2 linked regions of the Bradyrhizobium sp. AZCC 1610 genome follow. The protein of the gene in region 2 interacts with the protein of the main gene of each other region in a pairwise test. Links are inferred from orthologs where the notes say so. Each region holds a gene or a part of one and is shown on either strand. Other genes may lie near its edges.

Region 1 (3,708 bases), 5.5 Mb from region 2 along the record:
GGTACCGGTTTTCGGACAAGATCATGCCCAAACAAAAAAGAAGTGAAACGATGGACAAGAAAGTGCCGCATCCGCTGTTCAAGCTTGCGACCGAGCTTGGGCCCCTTCTCATCTTTTTCGTCGCCAACGCCAAGTCCAATTTGTTCATCGCCACCGGCGTGTTCATGGTGGCGGTGCTGGCTGCAATGGTTGCGTCATACATGGTGACGCGGCATGTGCCGATGATGGCGATCGTCACGGCGGTGGTCGTCATAGTGTTCGGCGCGCTGACGCTGATCCTGCATGACGAGACCTTCATCAAGATGAAGCCGACCATCGTCTACACGCTGTTCGCCGCCATTCTCGCTGGCGGTTTGCTGTTCAACCGCTCCTTCATCGCCATCATGTTCGACCAGATGTTCAATCTCACCCCGCACGGCTGGCGCATCCTGACCATGCGCTGGGCGTTGTGGTTCTTTGCGATGGCGGTGCTGAACGAGATTATCTGGCGCACGCAAAGCACTGACTTTTGGGTCGCCTTCAAGGTGTTCGGCATGGTGCCGCTGACGATGCTGTTTGCGATCACCCAGATGCCACTGATCAAGCGCTATCATCTGGAGCCGGCTTCGCTGGAGGTCAGCGAGGCGGAAGCAGGCGACGTGAGCAAGGGCTAGGGTTGGTGGTGTCCCGGACGCGGTGCAGCGTTCTTCACGATGCACCGCAGAGCCGGGACCCATGTCCGCGGTCGTGGGCCCCGGCTCTGCGGCGCACCGCTTGCGCGCTGCGCCGCGTCCGGGGCAAGAGATCTCAGCTCTTCTGCTTGGCGATGATCTTGTCCTTGATCTTGTCGTAGGTCGCCTGCGGAACGATGCTCTTCTGCACCAGATCATCCTTGCCCCTGTACGGCCGGCCCGCGATGATTTTAGCGGAATAGGCCTTGCCGACGCCCGGCAGCGCGTCGAGTTGATCGGCGGTCGCGGAATTGATGTCGAGCAGCTCGGCCTTTGGCGCCGGCGCCATCTTCGACTCCGAGGCCTTCGGCGCAGGAGCCATCTTGCTGTCGGATTTGGGCGCGGGCTGCGCGGTCTGGGCCATCGACGGTGTTGCCGTCAGCAGCCCCAAGGTCAGCGCGGTGGCGAGAAGAGAAGCGAGCGTGAAATGACGCATATGGGTGTCCCTCCAAGGACGGTTCATGTAACGCGGTAAAGCTAGCTGCGATTTCATGGCGGCGCCATGGCTGCAAAATGAACGATAGATAAAAGCCAAAGATTATTTGCTCAACGCCTTCTCGATCTCGACCTTGAGCACGCTGTCGAGATTGGCCGGCGTCACCGGCCCGACCAGCTTGTAGAGAATCGTGCCGTCGCGGCCGACCACGAAGGTTTCGGGCACGCCGTAGACGCCCCATTCGATCGCGCCGCGGCCGTTGCCGTCGACGCCGACGGCGGTAAACGGATTGCCGTAGCGGCCGAGGAAGCGGCGGGCGTTGTCGGGCGAATCCTTGTAGTTGATGCCGACGATCTGCAGCCGCGTGTCCTTGGCCAGCGCGGTCAACAGCGGCGCTTCGTCGTGGCACGGCACGCACCAGGACGCCCAGACATTGACGACGGAGACCTTGCCCTTGAACACCGCGGGGTCGAGCCCGGGCACCGGCGCCCCGTTATGGACAAGGCCCTCCAGCGCCGGCAGCGCGGTTTGCGGCGCCGGGCGGCCGATCAGGGCGGAGGGGATTTTGGAGGGATCGCCGCCGTAGAGCCGCAGCAGGAACAGCCCGGCGACCGCCATGAAACCGATCAGCGGCAGCGCCACCAGCCAGCGCCAGCGGCGCGGCGGCCCCTCCGATGTTGTGGGCGGCGCGGTCATCGGATGTCCGATGCATTGCGGCCGGAGCGCCGGGTTATGCCGTTGGCCTCGAGTTCGCGCAGGCGTTCCTTCTGGCGGCGATAATCGATGGCGATCCAGGCGATGAGAAGCACAACGACCGCTGCCACCAGCGTGTAGGACGTCACGATAAACGAAGCGTAGGGACCGAGCGACGTCACGTCACGCCGCCTGCTGGCTGGCTTGCATCATCTGCAAGCTGCGCACCCGCCGGCGCAGGATCTCGTTGCGCATCGCCGCCAGGTGCAGCGTGACGAACAATAGCGAGAAGCCGACCGCCATCACCAGCAAGGGAATCAGGAACGCCTTGTCGAGCGAAGGTCCGCCCATTCGGATCACGGCCGCCGGCTGATGCAGCGTGTTCCACCAGTCGACCGAGAATTTGATGATCGGCAGGTTGAGCGCGCCGACCAGCGTCAGGACGGCGGCCGCCCGCGCCGCCCGCGACGGGTCGTCCACCGCGCGCCACAGCGCCATCAGGCCGAGATACATCAGGAACAGGATCAAGACCGAAGTCAGCCGCGCATCCCATTCCCAATAGGTGCCCCACATCGGCCGCCCCCACAGCGAGCCGGTGACCAGCGCGAGAAACGTGAATGCCGCGCCGATCGGGGCTGCGGCCTTGGCGGCGACGTCGGCAAGCGGATGTCGCCAGACCAGCGTGCCCAGCGCGGCAATGCTCATGACGCCCCACACGAACATCGCCAGCCACGCATTCGGCACGTGGATGAACATGATCTTGACGGTGGCGCCTTGCTGATAGTCGTCGGGTGCCATCGCCGCCTGGTAGAAGCCGATCAGCAGCAGGAGCGCGGTCGCGCCCGCCAGCCACGGCAGCACGCGCGCCGTCAGCGACAGGAATTTGGTGGGATTGGCGAGGTCAATCAGCGTCATGGCATCCTGATAGTCGTCAGTGGCGGGGCAGGCAATGCGGCTTGGTTTGTTTCATATTGCCTCCGCGAGAGTTGATCGGCGTTAAGTCATTGTTAATCCAGACCATGGCGCAGGCTTGCCGCGGCCGCGAACGGTCCGACCACCAGGCTGACCAGCGACAGCGCGCACAAGATCGAAAACGGCGTTCCGAATGACAGCGGGCCGGTGATCGCGGCCTGCGACGCCGCGACGCCGAAGATCAGTACCGGGATCGACAGCGGCAGCACCAGTACCGCCAGCAGCAAGCCGCCGCGGTGGAGTGTCACGGCGAGCGCCGCGCCGATCATCCCCGTGAAGGTCAGCGCCGGTGTTCCCACCAGCAGCGTCAGCGCCACCGCCGAGGTTGCGGTGGCGTCGAGATTGAGCAGCAGCCCCAGCACAGGGGATGCCACGATCAGCGGCACGCCGGCGGCAAGCCAGTGGGCCAGCGCTTTTGCGGCGCAGGCAAGTTCCAGCGGCGCCCGGCCCATCACGATCAGGTCGAGCGAGCCATCCTCGTGGTCGGCCGTGAACAGGCGGTCGAGCGTGAGCAGGCTCGCCAGCAGCGCGCCGAGCCAGAGGATCGCGGGTCCGAGCCGGGTCAGCAGCGCCAGATCCGGCCCGATGGCGAACGGCATCAGCACCGTGACCGTGAGGAAAAACAGCACCCCGATCAGCGCCCCGCCGCCGACGCGAACGGCGATCTTGATGTCCCGGCGAATCAGTGCGGCGAGGGCGCTCACTTGGTTTCCCCCATCCGCAGTTCCCTCGCCCCGATCCCGAGCGGGGTATGCGTCGCGGCGATGATGATGCCGCCGCCTGCGAGGTGGTCGCGCATGACGCCGACGAACAAGCCCTGCCCGGCGGTATCGAGCGCCGAGGTCGGCTCGTCCAGCAGCCAGACCGGCCGCCGCATCACCAGCAGGCGCGCGACCG
Region 2 (4,658 bases):
AGCTCGCGCGACAGGTCGCGGGCTCGCGCCTCCTTTGCCGGATCGGCCATGATCTCGTCGGGCTGCACGGCGTGAGCCGGCCCGCAAAGCGTCGCGGCGACAACCAGCACACATGCTGCAACGAGGCGCTTCAAGGCTCTACTCCGCCGGCTGCAGCGCGCGGGCGGCCTTGGCCGGCTTGGGCGCGCCGACGCGCAGGCGGCGGTCCGAGAGCGACAGCAGGCCGCCGAACGCCATCAGGACCGGGCCCCACCAGATCAGCAGCACCAGCGGCTTGTGATAGATACGCACCGCGATGGCGCCCTCGGCATTGGTTTCGCCGAGCGAAACGTAAAGCTGGCTGGCGCCGCGGGTCAGCAGCGCGGCCTCGGTGGTCGATGATTCCCGCGTGGTGAAGTTGCGCTTCGATGGCGTCATCACGCGCAACTCCTCGCCGTCGAGCGTGACCGTGAACTGGGCGATCATCTCGCGAAAATTCGGCCCCTGCCGCTGCGTTACGCCATCGAGCTTCAACTGATAGCCGGCGACCTTGGCGACATCGTTCGGCTTCATCGAGCCGATATATTCGCTGTTCCAGGTGGTTTCGCAGACGATCCCGATCAGGGCGATGCCGACGCCGGCATGGGCGAACGCCGTGCCCCAGGTCGCCCGCGGCAATCCGCGCGCGCGGGCCACCGCAGTCGCCAGGGGAGCACGGAACAGCGCCGTGCGTTCGGCCAGATCGCTGAGCGCGCCACCGATGACGAAGACCGCTAGCCCGATCGCAAGCGGCGCGAACGTGGCTCCGCCCCAGGTCCACGCCCACAGCACGGCGATCGCGATCAGCGCCGCAATGCCGGCTGCCGTCAGCCGCTGCGCCGCGCCGAGCAGATCGCCACGCTTCCATGCCAATAGCGGCGCGAACGGCATCGCCGCCATCAGCGGCACGAACAAGGGACCGAAGGTGAGATTGAAGAACGGCGCGCCGACCGAGATCTTGTCGCCGGTCACAACCTCCAGCGCCAGCGGATACAGCGTTCCGATGAAGACGGTGGCGCAGGCCGTGGTGAGAAACAGGTTATTGAGTACCAGCGCGCCCTCGCGCGAGATCGGCGCGAACAGTCCGCCCTGCTTCAGCGCCGACGCGCGCCAGGCGTACAGCAACAGGCTGCCGCCGATAAAGATGCAGAGGATCAGGAGAATGAACACGCCACGCGCCGGATCGGTCGCGAACGCATGCACCGAGGTCAGCACGCCCGAGCGCACCAGGAAGGTGCCGAGCAGCGACAGCGAGAAGGTCAGGATCGACAGCAGGATGGTCCAGACCTTCAGCGCGTTGCGCTTTTCCATCACGACGGCTGAATGCAGCAGCGCGGTGCCGGCGAGCCAGGGCATCAGGGAAGCATTCTCGACAGGGTCCCAGAACCACCAGCCGCCCCAGCCGAGTTCGTAATAGGCCCAGTACGATCCCATCGCGATGCCGAGCGTGAGGAAGATCCACGCCACCAGCGTCCACGGCCGCACCCAGCGCGCCCAGGCGGCATCGATGCGGCCTTCGATCAGGGCGGCGACGGCAAACGAAAACGAAATCGAAAATCCGACATAGCCGAGATAGAGCATCGGCGGATGCACGGCGAGGCCGATGTCCTGCAGCACCGGATTGAGGTCGCGGCCCTCGATCGGGGGGCTGGCGATGCGCAGGAACGGGTTCGAGGTGACCAGGATGAACAGATAGAACGCGGCGGCAATCCAGCCCTGCACCGCCAGCACATGCGCACGCAGCGACAGCGGCAAATTGTTGCCGAAGGCGGCGACCAGGCCGCCGAACAGCGCCAGGATCGACACCCACAGCAGCATCGATCCTTCGTGATTGCCCCACACACCGGTGATCTTGTAGAGCAGCGGCTTCATCGAGTGCGAATTCTCGAACACGTTGACGACGGAGAAATCCGAGACGACGTACAGCATCGTCAGCGCCGTGAACGAAGCCGCCACGAACAGCAATTGCGCGAGCGCCGTGGAGCGCGCGACATTCATCAAGGCATGATCGCCCCAGCGTGCGCCAAGCAACGGCACGGTGGACTGGATCAGCGCCAGTCCGAGCGCCAGCACCAGCGCGTAATGCCCGGCTTCCGCGATCACTTCGAAGCCCCCTGGACCGGCGCGGCTGCGGCCGCGGCGCCGGGCTTTGCGCCGTAATCGTCCTTCCAGTGCCCCTGCTTCTTCAGGGCGTCGGCGACATCCTTGGGCATATAGGTCTCGTCATGCTTGGCGAGCACGGTATCGGCCTTGAAGACGCCGGAGGCATCCAGCGCGCCTTCGGTGACGACGCCCTGCCCTTCACGGAACAGGTCCGGCAAAATGCCCTTGTAGGCGACCGGCACCGTGGCGCTGCCGTCGGCGACGCTGAAATTGACAGCGAGATTGTCGCCGCGCACCAGCGAGCCCGGTTGCACCAGGCCGCCGAGGCGGAACCGCTTGCCGGGCGGGATCTGCTTCTCGGCCGCCATCGTCGGCGTGGAAAAGAACACGATGGAGTCGCGCATGGCGTTGAGGACCAGCGCCGCGGCAATTGCGAGCACCGCGAGCGAACCGCCGATCATGGTCAAACGCCGTTGCTTGCGCGTCATTTCTATCCTCTGTCTTCGCCTTTGGGTTCCGGCATCATGCCTCACCCACCAAGCCCGAGATTCTTCACGCCCTCATTGAGCTGGCGCAAGCGCTCGGTATCGTTGGCGACCGCCTGCCGCGCCTCAGTCAGCGCGCTCGCCGCCCTGTCGCGTTCACCCATCACCATATAGGCCCGCATCAGCCGCAACCATCCCTCGACATCGTCGCCGTTCTGCTTCAGCCGGGTTGCGAGCCGATCGACCATGCCGCGGATCATGGCGCCGCGGTCGGCCTCGTTCATGTCCTTGGCCGCGGCCATCGCATCGTTGGACAGCGCCGGCGCGGCAGGATCGCCGACCCTCGCCAGCGCCGCCTCGATCAGCGACCGCCATGGCGCGTCGGCCGGCGCCTTGGCGAGCATGCCGCGCCAGATCGCGGCGGCATCGGCCTGGCGGCCATCCTGTTCGGCGGCGAGCCCGAGGTAATAATTCGCCCTGGGCTCATTGGCGTTCTGCGCCACCGCGCGTTCGAATTCGACCTTGGCCTCCGCCGTGACGACACCGCCCGCCACGATCGCTAGCGCCTCGCCGAGATCAGAGCGACGCTCCGCGCTGTCACCGGCATAGGTGATGACGTTACGGTAGGCCCGGACCGCATCACCGTAACGGCCGAGACGCGCCAGCACCGGCGCCAGCACGGTCCAGCCGCGGCCGTCGGACGGATTTTTTTCGAGGTGCGCCTCGACCTGCGCCACCATGTTGTCGAGCGGCTGGTTGACATCCGCCGTGCGCGTGCGTGAGGCCAGCGGAAAATCACCAAGACGCGGCGAGCCGAGCGCGAGGTAGAACGTCACCGCCGCGATCGGCAACCCCACCAGCGCCACGATCGCGGAAGCGCGGCGCAGGCTGAGGTTCGACCGCGCCGGCAGGTCGCGCTGGCCGTCCGCGGCAGCGAGCAGGCGGCGGCCGATTTCGACACGCGCGGCCTCGGCCTCGGACACACCGATCAGACCCGCAGCGACGTCGCGATCGATCTCGGCGAGCTGATCCCTGTAGACCACGGCCTCACTGCCGCCGGCCGATGCAGAGGAGCCGCGGCTCAACGGCCAGAGCACGGCAAAGATCGCCGCGACCGTCATCAGCGCGAACACAAACCACAACGTCATCAAGCGGTTCCCGGGGGCGGAACGGCGCGTCCAGGCGAGCGCCGATACGCCGCTTTACACCACCGGCGGCAAGCCCGGCAATTGACAATTGCGGCAGAAAAACCACCCGGACCGAGGCGCCCAGACGGCCAGGCCGGCGGGGGATTCGATGGAACGGCCAGCTCAACTCGCCCTGGTCGTTTTGCGCTCGCCGGTCACGGCATTTTCGGCCGCCCGCCTCATCAGCGACGCATAGTCTTGCCCGAACAGGATTTCGCAGAAGCGGATCGCCGCCTGAGCCTGCATCTGGCGGTAGGCGCGCCCCTTGGTGTCGCCGCCGCGCAGCGCCTGCACCAGGCTCTCGGTGGATCGCTCGACGTAATGCTGCAGGTCGGAATAGGTCCGCAAGGTCACCTCGTTGATGGCGAGTTCGCTGGCATAGGTGCGGCACACCGCCACAAAGTCGATCAGAGCGGCGATCTCTTCGACTTCCGAGGCGTCGATCTTGGGCGCGGAGGCGATATCCTTGTCGGCGCGCTGGCGCAGGATGCGGCGGACCCGGCCGGGCACGCTCTCGATTTCCGACTGCAGCGAATTGGAAATATCGGCGCGGATCGACGTGAGCTGGCGGCCCCACGCGGAATCGTTGCGCAGATCGAGCTCGGTGCGCAGCCCACGCACGCCATCGTGCAGGATTTTCAGTTGCTCGCCGACATTGTCGAAGTGGCTGCGCCTGATGTCCGTGCGCAGGCAGGCCGTGAGGAACGACAGATCGTGCAGCGCGATCGTGACGGCGATGCCGTAGGGCGTCGCGGCCACGCGAATCTCGTCGTCGGACGCCGCCATCTTGATCGCGAGGCGGATGATCTGCCACGGCTGCGCCAGCCGCTGCATGATCAGCGACAGCGCGAACGGCAGCAATTGC

The links.
Region 1: the proteins of ccmE (region 2) and V1279_RS36355 interact in binary tests that used the Escherichia coli proteins (3 or more experiments, as listed by UniProt). The link is inferred for Bradyrhizobium sp. AZCC 1610 from one-to-one orthologs.

What each region holds. Positions count from the first base shown.
Region 1 is NZ_JAZHRR010000001.1:7,416,971-7,420,678, forward strand. Bases 889-3,708 are described here. They hold V1279_RS36355 (heme ABC transporter permease), read right to left. Parts: upstream 2,755-3,708; coding sequence 2,023-2,754; downstream 889-2,022. Other genes in these bases: V1279_RS36340 (ComEA family DNA-binding protein), read right to left, coding at 889-1,146; V1279_RS36345 (DsbE family thiol:disulfide interchange protein), read right to left, coding at 1,249-1,842; ccmD (heme exporter protein CcmD), read right to left, coding at 1,839-2,021; ccmB (heme exporter protein CcmB), read right to left, coding at 2,847-3,515; ccmA (heme ABC exporter ATP-binding protein CcmA), read right to left, coding at 3,512-3,708. Outside these bases: V1279_RS36335 (septation protein A), read left to right, coding at 51-653; more of V1279_RS36340, read right to left, coding at 787-888. UniProt on the Escherichia coli protein: Required for the export of heme to the periplasm for the biogenesis of c-type cytochromes.
Region 2 is NZ_JAZHRR010000001.1:1,947,763-1,952,420, reverse strand. What follows is about bases 864-3,744. They hold ccmE (cytochrome c maturation protein CcmE), read right to left. Parts: upstream 2,610-3,744; coding sequence 2,118-2,609; downstream 864-2,117. Other genes in these bases: ccmI (c-type cytochrome biogenesis protein CcmI), read right to left, coding at 2,651-3,744; V1279_RS09340 (heme lyase CcmF/NrfE family subunit), read right to left, coding at 864-2,121. In the rest of the region: V1279_RS09345 (cytochrome c-type biogenesis protein), read right to left, coding at 1-134; more of V1279_RS09340, read right to left, coding at 139-863; more of ccmI, read right to left, coding at 3,745-3,754; V1279_RS09325 (hypothetical protein), read right to left, coding at 3,917-4,658. UniProt on the Escherichia coli protein: Heme chaperone required for the biogenesis of c-type cytochromes. Transiently binds heme delivered by CcmC and transfers the heme to apo-cytochromes in a process facilitated by CcmF and CcmH.